3 regions of the Acidovorax sp. PRC11 genome follow, and region 1 is predicted to be linked to each of the others. Evidence: predicted binding sites of a transcription regulator. Region 1 holds the regulator's gene; each other region holds the start of a gene.
The links. The regulator HrcA, encoded in region 1, represses chaperone genes, less so after heat shock. The targets are predictions, from matches to a motif close to TTAGCACTCNNNNNNNNNGAGTGCTAA.

Region 1 (4,562 bases):
GCGGTCTTCGCGGTACGAGCCATACGCCAGGATCGACGAGCCGACCACCACCAGCACCTGCACGATGGTTCCGGGGGTGATCGTGGGATCGAATCTCAGGCGCCCACCCGCGCCCGAAGTAGGGGTCTCCGTGGTCTTGGTTTTCATGGCAGTTCCTCCTTTCTTTCTCTGGGGGCATGGATGCGTCTGCCCAACGAAGAAAGCCCGCGGGGCATCCTCGCGGGCTTCGAAAAATGCAGGACGCACGTCTTCATCGAAGGGCTGCCGCAGTCACCTTCGGCCGGAGGCCGGGCCGTGTCTGCGGGCGTTCGACGAAGAGGCGCCGTGCGAGAGGGTCAGCACCCTCTGCGGTCGACTGGTGGGATCGATTCCGACGGGCTTGGCTTTTGCCGATGGATGCGGCGTCACCGGGCCCGCAGGCGGTGGGCGATGGATCGTTGCGCGCCCTGCACGCAGTCGTCGATGTAGCGGGCGATGCGGCGCCCCGGCTCGCCGTGCGGCACGCGCGACAGGCCGGTGGCACCGCAGGGCTTGCACCCTCTGGATGAGAGCCGCGCCGTGCCCCCAGCACGCTCGAACCTCCGCCCCTGGCATGCAGCGCACACGGGCTGCAGCCACCACGCGAGCACCGCCGTGGCGATGGCTTCGGCAGGGTCCATCCGCCACCGGTGTGCCTGGGCGATCAGGTGAGCGCGGACTTCCGGCAGCGTTCTCAGGTGCGGGAGCGTGCGCGCCGGCGGATTCCGCAGGCCGACCGCATCGCACTCCGACCGCAGCCGCAGCAGCACACCACCCACGCGGGCCCGGCTCCAGCCCGCGGCGATGAGCACCTCCGCATCCGTATAGGCGGCACCTTCACGGACGCCCAGGCGCAGCCCCGACGCGTTGGCGGCAACGCTGTAGGCTTCTTCGAACGTGCGGAAGTCGTCGGGACCCATGGTGTTCCTCGCGGTGAAAATGTTTGCAGAGGTCCATTAAACACCATGTTTACAAAAATTGCCTGCTTTTGTTTACAACAATTTGTTTAACTGCGGCACAATGCGGCCATGCACGACAGCGCCCTCCGCCTCTACCAAGCCGCGTCCCAGATCAAGGACGTCTCGGGCCAGTCCGCCGTGGCGCGGTTGCTGGGAGAATCCCCGCAGAACATGAAGAACTGGGAGGTACGGGGCGTCTCCAAAGCGGGGGCCCTCAAGGCGGAAGAGCTGATCGGCTGCTCGGCCGCCTGGGTGCTGACGGGCGACGGGCAGGCCACCACCGGGCGCGGCACACGGCCCCGCCGCACGCCGCCGTCCACCGGCAGCGCGGTGTCCGTGCCGCGCCTGGCGAACACGGCATCGATGGGCGGCGGCAGCGACATGGCCCCCGAGGACGTGCTGGTGGGCAACCTCACCCTTTCGCCGGCCTGGATCGGCAGGACGCTGCGGGGCTTGAGCACGCCGGACAACCTGCGCTTCATCCACGCCTACGGCGATTCCATGGAGCCCACGTTCCTCGACGGTGACGTGCTGCTGGTCGATGCGGGCGTGCGCACGCTGGAAGTCGACGGCGTCTATGTGCTCGGCGCCCAGAACCGCCTTTTCATCAAGCGCGTGCGCCAGCGCCTGGACGGCGCCTACGAGATCAGCAGCGACAACCCCACGGTGAAGACGGTGGACGTGCTGGACGGCCAGCACGCGGTCGAGATCCTGGGCAAGGTGATCTGGATCTGGAACGGGAGGAAGATCTGACGACGAGGTGCAGGCGGAGCGCCGCGGCACGCATTCGCCGCGTTGAATTCTCCGCATCTGCCTTGATTGGTTCCCGCTCGGAACGCAGCGAGGGAATCCGCCATCTGCAAGACGGCAAACTCCCTGCATGAAGACTGGTAGGGCGTGGCGGACTTGAACCGACGACCAAAGGATTATGAGTCCTCTGCTCTAACCAACTGAGCTAACGCCCCGGCCGCCGCGATTGTATGTGCTAGCGCCGGTGGCTCAGCGCATTGGTCACCAGCTTCGAGGTGATGTCGACGATCTGGATCATGCGGTCGTAGGGCATGCGGGTGGGACCGATGACGCCCAGGGTGCCCACGACCTGCCCGTCCACCTCGTATGGGGCGCTCACCACCGAGAGCTCCTCGAAGGGCACGACCTGGCTCTCGCCGCCGATGAAGATGCGCACGCCCTCGGCGCGGTTGGAGACGTCCAGCAGGCGCAGGATCTGCGTCTTCTGCTCGAAGAGCTCGAAGGCCTTGCGCAGGTTGCCCATGTCGTTGGAGAAGTCGCTCAGCGCCAGCAGGTTGCGCTCGCCGGAGATGATGACTTCTTCCTGCGATGCGGCCATGGCCTCGGAGCCGATGTTGACGGCGGCCTGCATGAGCGAGGCGATCTCGCCGCGCAGCTGGTCCACCTCGGTCTTGAGCCGTTCGCGCACTTCCTCCATGCCCATGCCCGAGTAATGGCTGTTGAGGAAATTGGCGGCCTCGGCCAGTTGGGACTGGGAATGGTCGACTTCGGTGAAGATCACCCGGTTCTGCACGTCGCCGTCCGGCGAGACGATGATGACGAGCAGGCGGCGCTCCGAAAGCCGCAGGAATTCGATGTGCCGGAAGACGGACTGCCGGCGTGGCGCCATCACCACGCCCACGAACTGCGACAGGCTGGACAGCAGCTGCGCCGCGTTGGCGATGACCTTCTGGGGCTGGTCCGGCGCCAGCTCGGGCGAGCGCAGTTCCTCGCGCTGCACTGTCAACATGGTGTCAACGAACAGGCGGTAGCCTTTGGCCGTGGGAATGCGCCCGGCAGACGTGTGGGGGCTGACGATCAGCCCGATGTCCTCCAGGTCCGCCATGACGTTGCGGATGGTGGCGGGCGACAGGTCCAGGCCCGACGCCTTCGACAGCGTGCGCGAACCCACCGGCTGGCCGTCGGCGATGTAGCGCTCGATCAGCGCTTTGAGCAACAACTTGGCACGGTCGTCGAGCATTGAATCATTTTAATGATCTAATTTCCGTGATGAAGCTCAGGTTCCAACGCGTGGCGCTCGTCGGCAAGTACCAGGCGCCCACTTCCGCCGGCATGTCCGACAGTTCGCGCGATGCGCTGGACGGGATCGCCCGCTTTCTGGCCAACGAGGGCTGCGAGGTCTCCCTGGAGGCGGACACGGCCGCGAATACCGGTTTCACCGAGTACCCCGCCCTGCCGGTGGAGCGCATCGGCGTCGACTGCGACCTCTGCCTGGTGGTGGGGGGCGACGGCACCATGCTGGGCGTCGGGCGCCAGCTCGCGCCCTACCGCACGCCGCTCATCGGCATCAACCAGGGCCGGCTCGGCTTCATCACCGACATTCCGCTGGATGAATACCCCGCGGTGCTCAAGCCCATGCTGCGCGGCGAATACGAGGAGGACCTGCGCCCCCTCATGCGTGCGCGCGTGATGCGCCAGGGCCAGTGCGTGTTCGAGGCGCTGGCGATGAACGACGTGGTGGTCAACCGCGGCTCCACGTCGGGCATGGTGGAGCTGCGCGTGGAGGTGGGCGGGCATTTCGTGTCCAACCAGCGGGCCGACGGGCTGATCATCGCCTCGCCCACGGGCTCGACGGCCTATGCGCTGTCCGCCGGCGGGCCCATGCTGCACCCCACCATTCCCGGCTGGGTGCTGGCGCCCATTGCGCCGCACACGTTGTCGAACCGCCCGATCGTGCTGTCGGACAGCATGGAGGTGACGGTGGAGGTGGTGAGCGGCCGCGACGTGAGCGCGAATTTCGACATGCAGTCCCTCGCATCGCTGCAGCATGGGGACCGCATCCTGGTGCAGCGTTCGGACTACCGCGCGCGGTTTTTGCATCCGCGCGGCTGGAATTATTTCGCCACGCTGCGCAAGAAGCTGCGCTGGAACGACGGAGGCTACTGAGCATGGCGTTGAAGCGGATTGCGCTGCGTGATTTCGTGATCGTCGAATCCCTGGAGCTCGATCTCCACACGGGGTTCAGCGCGCTGACCGGCGAGACCGGGGCCGGCAAGTCCATCCTGATCGATGCGCTGCAGCTGCTGCTGGGCGCGCGCGCCGATCCCGGCGTGGTGCGGGAAGGCACGGCCGCCGCCGACCTGGCCGCGGAGTTCGACGGTACGCCCGCCATCGCCGCATGGCTGGAGGAGGCCGGCATTCCGCAGGAGGACGGCCTGCTGCTGCGGCGCACGATCGACGCACAGGGCAAGAGCCGCGCATGGATCAACGGCGTGCCTGCCACGGCGACACAGATGCGCACGCTGGGCTCGCACCTCATCGACATCCACGGCCAGCACGCGTGGCAGAGCCTGACGCGCGTGGACGCGGTGCGCGGCCTGCTGGACGCCTACGGCGGCATCCGCGCCGACGGCCTGCTGCCGCTCTGGACGCGTTGGCGCGACGACCGCAAGGCCCTGGAAACGGCCCGCGCGGGCCAGGACAGCATCCAGCAGGAGCGCGACCGGCTGCAGTGGCAGATCGCCGAGATGCAGAAGCTCGGTCCCGCCGAGGGCGAGTGGGACGAATTGAACGCGCAGCACACGCGCCTGTCGCATGCGCAGGCACTGATCGATA
Region 2 (4,562 bases), on a different contig from region 1:
GAGAGGTCGAGCTCCTGCCTCGAACACAGGAGCAGTTCAGCACCTTCGGATTCGAAGCTGCGAACCAGAGCCGACCCCAGCATTCCTCTGTGCCCCGTGATCCACACCTTCTTCCCTGCGAAAGAAAAACCCTGCCCCGTACCATTTTCAACTGCGCTAGTCATAATTCTCTCTACTCTTCAACTTATAAACTGTTTTTTATTTCTCGGACCTGCCATAGGTATCTTCGAATCGGACAATATCGTCCTCTTCAAGATAGCTACCCGACTGGACCTCGATGATCTCGAGGGGCACTTTGCCCGGGTTCGCCAGGCGATGGGTATGCCCCAGTGGGATGAAGGTCGATTCGTTTTCAGCCAGCAGGAAGGTTTTCTCCCCGTTGGTGACTTCTGCCGTGCCGCGCACGACGATCCAGTGCTCTGCCCTGTGGTGGTGCATCTGCAGACTGAGTTGGGCGCCGGGGTTCACCACGATCCGCTTGACTTGGAATCGCTCGCCGTTGTCGATGCTGTCATACCAGCCCCACGGGCGGTGGACCTTGCGATGCGAAGCCGCGAGACCACGCTTTTCCGATTTCAACGTGGCGACGATCTTTTTCACGTCCTGCGTTCGGCTTTTATCCGCCACCAGAATCGCGTCGGCTGTCTGGACGACCACGATGTTGTCCACGCCGACCGTGGCGACCAGGCAGGTTTCCGAAAAAAGCAGGCTGTTCTGGGTGTCGATGGCCAGCGTCTGACCCGAGTGGACGTTGCTCTGCGCATCCTGCGGAAGCACGTCCCAGAGCGCATCCCATGCCCCCAGGTCCGACCATTTGGCGTCCAGCGGCACCACGGTGGCGGCGATCTCCAGTTCCGAGCGCGAAGGCAGATGCTCCATGATTGCGTAATCAATGGAATCGGCAGGACAGCGGGCAAATACTTCAGCGTTCAATCGGATGAAGTCCGTGTCCTGGATGCTCTTCGTCATGGAAGCCTTGCAGCTTTCGAGCATCTTCGGCTGGAGTACCTCCATGGCTTTGAGCCACTGGTCGGCCCGCACCATGAACAGCCCGCTGTTCCACAGGTAGTCGCCGCTTTTCATGTAGGTCTGGGCAATTTCCAGGTTTGGCTTTTCAGCGAAGCTCTGGATGGCAAACGCATCGTGGCCTTCGATCATGCCGCCCTTCTGGATGTACCCGTACCCCGTCTCGGGCCGGTCTACCTGGATGCCGAACGTCACCATCGCGCCGGTCTTGGCCTGCGTCCAGGCAATTTGCAGCGCCTTGTGCAGTCGATCGATGTCGCCGATCACATGATCGGCCGGCATCGCCAGCAGCACGGAATGCGGCTCGGCCACCAATGCTGCCAGCGTCAGCGCCGGTGCCGTATTTCGGCCCACGGGTTCCAGGAGGATCTTGGCGCCCGCAATTCCAGCGTCCTGCAACTGTTGCGCCGCCAGGAACCGATGTTCTTCATTGCACACGACGATGGGCGCAACCAGCGGAATGTCCGGACCCAGGCCATCCAGCCGCTTGGCGGTGTTCTGCAGCATCGAGATGCCGTCGCCATTGAGCGCGAGGAATTGCTTCGGGTAGTTTTCACGCGACAAAGGCCACAGACGCGTACCAGAGCCACCACACAGGATGACCGGAGTCAAAGAGAAAATCATGGAAGGGATTCGGATGAGGACGATGTCGGAAGTGAAGGGGCGTGGCGCGTAGCATCCGCGTCGGCCTCCAGCATGGCCAGTCGCTGGTTCAGCCTGCGGACGTCGCGCTCGATGCGGGTGTTGACCATGTCGGCGTGCAGGGCCTTGACGAACAACACAATGCAGGCGAGCAGCAGCAGCAAGGCCGGGGGGTACTGGATTCCCGACCAGTGCGCCAGTTGATCGATGAGGCCGTGCCACGCGCCCAGAGCGGCTGCGGCGATCGCCACCGCCACCCAGAACAGCCCGTGCATCAGGTAAAGATGGTCTCTGCGGATGAGGTACAGGATCACGATCGCGAGCCCCACACCCAGTAGGCCCGTCGTCACTTGCAAAGATGCCATCTGGCGCTCCACTCCATTGGAAAATTGGGACGTGGATGCCCGGGTTGCTGTGCATGGCAACGTCGGCCCACGCTCCCTGGCCCGCTCAACCAAGGTGGCGCGCTCTCGAAAGGATGAGTCAATATTGTATGGGTTTGGTTTGCGCTTACGTCCTACATCTGCGACTCCTCTTGAAAACATCAAGGATGCCCGTATCATTAGCACTCGACACCGGGGAGTGCTAACACGGCTGCGGATGCTCCGCCCGTGCACTTGCCGGTCGACTTCGGAAGCACCCGCTTCAGCGGGCCTTCGTTGACTCCCATTCTTTGACCTCAGGAGAGATGCACATGAACCTTCGCCCCCTGCACGATCGCGTGATCGTCAAGCGCATTGAAAGCGAAACCACGACCGCCTCCGGCATCGTGATCCCCGACAACGCTGCCGAAAAGCCCGATCAAGGCGAAGTCCTGGCCGTGGGCCCTGGCAAGAAGAACGACAAGGGTGAACTGAGCGTGCTGAGCGTCAAGGTCGGCGACCGCGTCCTGTTCGGCAAGTACTCGGGCCAGACCGTGAAGGTCAAGGGCGACGAGCTGCTGGTGATGAAGGAAGACGACCTCTTCGCCGTCGTCGAGAAGTAATTGCTACTGCGCGGCCCACGGGCGGCGTCGGGCGGTGCTCGGAATCCTCACGTACCGAAGTACGTTCCGGTTCCTGCGCTCCGTCCGCCTGGCCCCTGAGCCGCTCGCTACGCAATTCTTTTCCCGACACAGTCATCCGTTTCACGATTTTTAGACATCTCTAGGAGCCAAACATGGCAGCAAAAGACGTAGTTTTCGGCGGCGAAGCCCGCGCCCGCATGGTCGAAGGCGTGAACATCCTCGCCAACGCAGTCAAGGTCACCCTGGGCCCCAAGGGCCGCAACGTGGTGCTGGAGCGCTCGTTCGGCGCCCCCACCGTGACCAAGGACGGTGTGTCCGTGGCCAAGGAAATCGAACTGAAGGACAAGCTGCAGAACATGGGCGCCCAGCTCGTGAAGGAAGTGGCATCCAAGACCAGCGACAACGCCGGTGACGGCACGACCACCGCCACGGTGCTGGCCCAGGCCATCGTGCGCGAAGGCTCCAAGTACGTGGCCGCCGGCCTGAACCCGATGGACCTGAAGCGCGGCATCGACAAGGCCGTGACGGCCCTGGTCGCCGAGCTGAAGAAGGTGTCCAAGGCCACGACGACCTCCAAGGAAATCGCCCAGGTGGGTTCGATCTCCGCCAACTCCGACGAATCCATCGGCAAGATCATTGCCGATGCGATGGACAAGGTCGGCAAGGAAGGCGTGATCACCGTGGAAGACGGCAAGAGCCTGGACAACGAGCTGGATGTCGTGGAAGGCATGCAGTTCGACCGCGGCTACCTGTCGCCCTACTTCATCAACAACCCCGAAAAGCAGGCCGCCCTGCTGGACAACCCCTTCGTGCTGCTGTTCGACAAGAAGATCAGCAACATCCGTGACCTGCTGCCCACGCTGGAGCAAGTCGCCAAGGCCGGCCGTCCGCTGCTGATCATCGCCGAAGAAGTCGAGGGCGAAGCCCTGGCGACCCTGGTGGTGAACACGATCCGCGGCATCCTGAAGGTCGTGGCCGTGAAGGCACCTGGCTTCGGCGACCGCCGCAAGGCCATGCTGGAAGACATCGCCATCCTAACGGGCGGCAAGGTGATCGCCGAGGAAGTGGGCCTGACGCTCGAGAAGGTGACCCTGGCCGATCTGGGCCAGGCCAAGCGCATCGAAGTGGGCAAGGAAAACACCACCATCATCGATGGCGCCGGTGCCGCTGCCGACATCGAAGCCCGCGTGAAGCAGATCCGCATCCAGATCGAGGAAGCGACCAGCGACTACGACCGCGAGAAGCTGCAAGAGCGCGTGGCCAAGCTGGCTGGCGGCGTGGCCGTGATCAAGGTCGGCGCTGCCACCGAAGTCGAGATGAAGGAAAAGAAGGCACGCGTGGAAGACGCGCTGCACGCCACCCGCGCTGCCGTGGAAGAAGGCATCGTGGCCGGCGGTGGCGTGGCGCTGCTGCGCGCCAAGCAGGCCGTGGGCGAGATCAAGGGTGACAACGCCGATCAGGACGCCGGCATCAAGCTGATCCTGAAGGCGATCGAAGCGCCCCTGCGCGAGATCGTGGCCAACGCCGGTGGCGAGCCGTCCGTGGTGGTCAACGCCGTGCTGGGCGGCAAGGGCAACTACGGCTTCAACGCCGCCAACGACACCTACGGCGACATGCTCGAAATGGGCATTCTGGACCCGACGAAGGTGACCCGCACGGCCCTGCAGAACGCCGCTTCCGTGGCGTCCCTGCTGCTGACGACCGAAGCCATGGTGGCCGAGGCTCCGAAGGACGAAGCGGCTGCTCCCGCAATGCCCGACATGGGCGGCATGGGTGGCATGGGCATGTAATGCCCGGTTGAGCCTCGCTCGACAGACGGAAGGGCCGCGCAAGCGGCCCTTTTTTCATGGCTTTGCCGAAGGGATGGGGATGTGCGCCGGCAGCGGGC
Region 3 (4,562 bases), on a different contig from region 1:
GGCGCCCACGTTCTGCGCCGCCATCGACGAGCAGGCCGCGCCGATCGCCATAGCGGGCATCTGCACGTAGGTCCAGAGCTGCAGCGCCGCGCCGTAGGCCGACGCGGTGACCACGCCCTGCGCGTTGACCAGGCCCATCAGCATCAGCATGGCGGTGGAGATCATCACCATCTGCGCCCCCATCGGCAGCCCCTTGACGACCAGCGCGCGCAGGATGGTGCCGTCGGGTTTGAAGAGCCGCCAGTCGGCCCGGCCGATCCAGAGCGGGTGCCGGCGCCAGCGCAGCCAGGCCAGCAGCGCAACGAAGCTGATCGCGTTGGCCACCAGCGTCGCCATGGCCGAGCCGGAGATGCCCATGCGCGGCACGGGGCCCCAGCCGAAGATGAGCAGCGGGTTCAGGGCCGTGTCCAGCACTACCACCAGGAGCAGGAAGAGAAACGGCGTGCGGGTATCGCCCGCGCCGCGCAGCACGGCCGAGATGAAGGCGAACAGGTAGAGCAGCGGAACCGCCAGGAACAGCGTGCGCAGATAGGCCTCGGCCAGCGGCAGGGCGGCGGCGGGCGTGCCCATCCAGCCCAGGATCTCGCGCGACAGCGGCGGGCCGGCCGCGGCGATCAGCACGGCCGTACCGCCGAAGAAGGTGGCGCTGGTGCCGATCACGCGGCGCGCCTGCGGCAGGTTGCGCGCGCCCATGGCCTGCGCCACCAGAATCGTGGCCGCCATGCCCACGCCGAACACCGCGCCGATCAGGAGGAACAGGATGTTGTTGGCATTGGCCGTCGCGGTGAGCGCCGCCTCCCCCAGGTAGCGGCCCACCCACACGGCGTTGACCGAGCCGTTCAGCGACTGCAGCACGTTGCCCGCGAGGATGGGCAGCGCGAAGACCAGCAGGGTGCGGCCAATGGGGCCTTGCGTGAGGTCGCGGGTCGGGGCACGGGTCGAATCGCTGGAAGGCGCGGATGCGGCCGGCGGAGGCGGGTTCACGGATGGACGGGGATGTGGGCTGGCGGAGGCAGCGGAGCGGGCGGGCGGCGAGGCAGGCATGCGCCATGGTGCCGCCGCCGGGCAGCGGGAGGCTGTCGGCGAATGCCGAAACTCTGCCGCGGTGACAACGGACCCGGTCGCCCCCGCGATTGTTTGGATTTTGCAAACAGTGATGCCCACGCCGGCCTGTTTATCTGCGGCGGGCACATCGATAAATTCCTGGCATCGATACCCCCACGGGCATGCAGCCCCGCCAGAAGGACACCCCCCTATGCCGCCACCCACCACCTCCCCGCGCGACGTCGTCTTTCCGCCCGGGCGCCAGGCGCTCTACGAGAAGAACCGCTACTCCCCCGCCATCCGCTCGAACGGCTTCCTGTTCGTCTCCGGCCAGGTCGGCAGCCGTCCCGACGGATCCCCCGAGCCCGACTACCAGGCCAAGGTGCGGCTGGCGTTCGAGAACCTGAACGCCATCCTGCAGGCCGCAGGCTGCACCTTCGACGACGTGATCGACGTGACGGTGTTCATGGTGAACCCGGAGAAGCACTTCGAGACGGCCTGGGCGGTGGTGGGCGAGTACTGGGGCGACGCGCCGCACCCGACGCTGACCGGCGTCGGCGTGACGTGGCTGTACGGGTTCCAGTTCGAGATCAAGGTGATCGCGAAGCTCCCGGAGGGAGCCGTTTAAGCGCCTTTAGGGATTTGCCCCACCGATTTGCTCCCCGGCTTCGACCCGTGGAGAGGGCTTTTCTGATCGATGCTGGCTGCATCGAACCCCCTGAACACACCCTTGCACGGCGGGCAGCCCCCGTCCTACGCAGGGTGAGGAACTTTGGCTTTAGCACTCAGTCGAAGAGACTGCTAAAGTGAAAGCTTGGAAGAAAGGATTTCTGGAATGACGATTCAGTCTGGAACCGCCGCCACCGCGCTTGCCCCCGCCCCTGCCAACGCCTGGGCGCTGATCCCCCCGCTGGGCAACCTGGATGCGTACATCTCGGCCGTGAACCGCCTGCCGATGCTGACGGCCGACGAGGAGCGCACCTACGCCCGCCGGCTGAAGGAGCACAACGACGTGGAAGCCGCGGGCCGGATGGTGATGTCGCACCTGCGGCTCGTGGTGTCGATCGCCCGCCAGTACCTGGGTTACGGCCTGCCCCACGGCGACCTCATCCAGGAAGGCAACGTCGGCCTCATGAAGGCCGTGAAGCGCTTCGATCCCGACCAGAACGTGCGCCTGGTGAGCTACGCCATGCACTGGATCAAGGCCGAGATCCACGAATACATCCTGAAGAACTGGCGCATGGTGAAGGTGGCGACCACCAAGAGCCAGCGCAAGCTGTTCTTCAATCTGCGGTCGATGAAGCAGGGCTTCAAGGCCGATGCCGCGGCGACCGATGCGGCCACGCACCGCGACACGCTCTCCGAGCAGGAGATCGACGTGGTCGCCCGCCACCTGAACGTCAAGCGCGAGGAAGTCATCGAGATGGAAACGCGCCTCTCCGGCGGCGACGTGATGCTGGACCCGGCTCCGTCCGACGACGGCGAGCAGGCCTATGGCCCGATCGCCTACCTCGCGGACGGCGCGCACGAGCCGACGGCGATGATCGAATCGCGCCAGCGCGACGTGCTGGCCACCGACGGCATCGCCAGCGCGCTCGCCACCCTGGACGACCGCAGCCGCCGCATCGTGGAAGAGCGCTGGCTGAAGGTGAACGACGACGGCTCGGGCGGCATGACGCTGCATGAGCTGGCCGCGGTGTACGGCGTGAGCGCCGAGCGCATCCGCCAGATCGAAGTGGCCGCGATGAAGAAGATGAAGAAGGCGCTGGCCGAGTACGCCTGAGCCGCCGCCGGCCTGCGGGAGTTCCCGCAGGTGCGGGCCATAATCCGGGCGCGCCACCTCCGCAGGTGGCGCGCCCTTTTTTTCGTTCCCACACGCTGTGCCCCCTGCCATGACACGCCATCCCGCCCCGTCCCTTCCGCTTTCCCGCCGCAACGCGCTGGCTGCAGGCGCTGCGCTGCTGTGCAGCGGCTGGGCCGGCGCGCAGCCGGCGGCAGGCGCGGCGGGCACGCCCGGCTGGCCCGCCCGGCCGCTGCGCATCATCGTCGGCTTCCCTCCGGGCTCCTCGCCCGACCTGACGGCGCGCACGTTCACCGAGCCGCTCGCGCGGGCGCTGGGGCAGCCGGTGATCGTGGAGAACAAGGTGGGCGCCAGCGGCAACATCGGCGCGGATGCCGTGGCCAAGGCCACGGACGGACACACGATCGGGCTGTTCATCAACGTCAACCTGACGATCGCCAAGCTGATCAACCCGGCGCTGCCCTTCGATCCGCGCAGGGATCTCGCCCCGCTCAGCCTGGTGGGCGTATCGCCGCTGGTGCTCACGGTGCCGGCCGTCCAGGCGGGCGTTCCCGCCCATACCGATGCGCGCACGTTCCTGCAGGCGGCGCGGCAGGCCGGAGACCGCTGGAGCTACGGCACCCCCGGCGTGGGAACCGTCGGGCACGTGGGCACGGAACTGCTCAAGGCCCGCACCGGGATCGCGCCCGTGCACGTGCCCTACCCCGGCTACCCGCAGGTGGCGATGGGCATGCTCGGCGGCCAGCTGCAGATGGCGCTGCTGCCGCCGGCGCTGGCACAGGCCCAGCAGAAGACCGGCAAGCTGCAGCTGCTGGGCGTGACCTCCGCCGGCCGCAGCCCGCTCGCGCCGGGCGTGCCGAGCCTGGCCGAGGCCGGCGTGACGGATTTCCACCTCGAGATCTGGAACGCGTTCGCGGCGCCCGCCTCCATGCCCGCGGCGGTGCGTGCGCGGCTGTCCGCGCTGATCGCCGAGATCGCCCGCCGGCCCGACGTGCGGGAGCCGCTCTTCCAGCAGGGCTGGCAGGTCGCGGGGACTTCGGCCGAAGGCCTGGCGCGCCGCATCGACGCGGACACGGCCCAGATGGAGCGCGTGGTCCGCGCCCAGAGCATCCGGATCGAATAACGGGCACGGCGTGGCACGCCCGGGCGGGCGGCGCGGCCAGGGGGATTGATGTAGATCATGCCCGGGGAGGCGGCCCGCCGTCAGACTCCCGGCATCGTTGTACTCCGGGAGATCCCTGCCATGACCCCATTCCGCATCATCGTCGTCGGTGCCGGCCAGACGGGCACGCCGCTGCTGCGGCAACTGCTGGAGGCGCCCTTCGTGCAGGTGCTCGGCGTGGCGGACCTGGATCTTTCCCTGCCCGGCATCGCGCTGGCGCGCAGCCACGGCGTGCCCGTGACCGACGACTATCCGGAGTTGCTGGAACGCTGCGGCGCCTCGGCCGACATCGTGATCGACGTGACGGGCCAGCCGTCGGTGCGCGAGGCGCTGCGCCGGCACATGGTGGAGAGCGGCAACCACCGCACGGTCATCCTGCACGAGCGGATCGCGCTGCTCATGATGTCGCTGTCGGCCGGCGCGCTGGTCGAAGGCCGGCACGGCGACGTGGCATACGCCTGACGGCGCGCACACGCCTTCCTGCTTTTCGACGCGCGCGTTCTTCCATCGATCGGCCCGACACCCATGCCCTCCTCCGAACCGGACCGCAAGCCC

Region 2: Q9R47_RS07855 (co-chaperone GroES) is a predicted target of HrcA. The motif match lies at 2,231-2,257, and genes of this name have one in related genera.
Region 3: rpoH (RNA polymerase sigma factor RpoH) is a predicted target of HrcA. The motif match lies at 1,823-1,849, and genes of this name have one in related genera.

Annotation. Positions count from the first base shown of each region.
Region 1 covers NZ_JAUZUQ010000004.1:277,452-282,013, reverse strand. The annotation lists gene Q9R47_RS06925 (hypothetical protein) at 1-147, opposite strand, end outside; gene Q9R47_RS06920 (hypothetical protein) at 405-938, opposite strand; gene Q9R47_RS06915 (S24 family peptidase) at 1,047-1,730, shown strand; tRNA gene Q9R47_RS06910 (tRNA-Ile) at 1,866-1,942, opposite strand; gene hrcA (heat-inducible transcriptional repressor HrcA) at 1,963-2,967, opposite strand; gene Q9R47_RS06900 (NAD kinase) at 2,997-3,893, shown strand; gene recN (DNA repair protein RecN) at 3,896-4,562, shown strand, end outside.
Region 2 covers NZ_JAUZUQ010000005.1:188,025-192,586, reverse strand. The annotation lists gene Q9R47_RS07870 (GDP-L-fucose synthase) at 1-164, opposite strand, end outside; gene Q9R47_RS07865 (mannose-1-phosphate guanylyltransferase/mannose-6-phosphate isomerase) at 199-1,650, opposite strand; gene Q9R47_RS07860 (DUF2304 domain-containing protein) at 1,647-2,033, opposite strand; gene Q9R47_RS07855 (co-chaperone GroES) at 2,363-2,653, shown strand; gene groL (chaperonin GroEL) at 2,827-4,464, shown strand.
Region 3 covers NZ_JAUZUQ010000008.1:227,247-231,808, reverse strand. The annotation lists gene Q9R47_RS11875 (MATE family efflux transporter) at 1-1,044, opposite strand, end outside; gene Q9R47_RS11870 (RidA family protein) at 1,256-1,672, shown strand; gene rpoH (RNA polymerase sigma factor RpoH) at 1,880-2,827, shown strand; gene Q9R47_RS11860 (tripartite tricarboxylate transporter substrate binding protein) at 2,937-3,968, shown strand; gene Q9R47_RS11855 (oxidoreductase) at 4,089-4,469, shown strand; gene Q9R47_RS11850 (Crp/Fnr family transcriptional regulator) at 4,533-4,562, shown strand, end outside.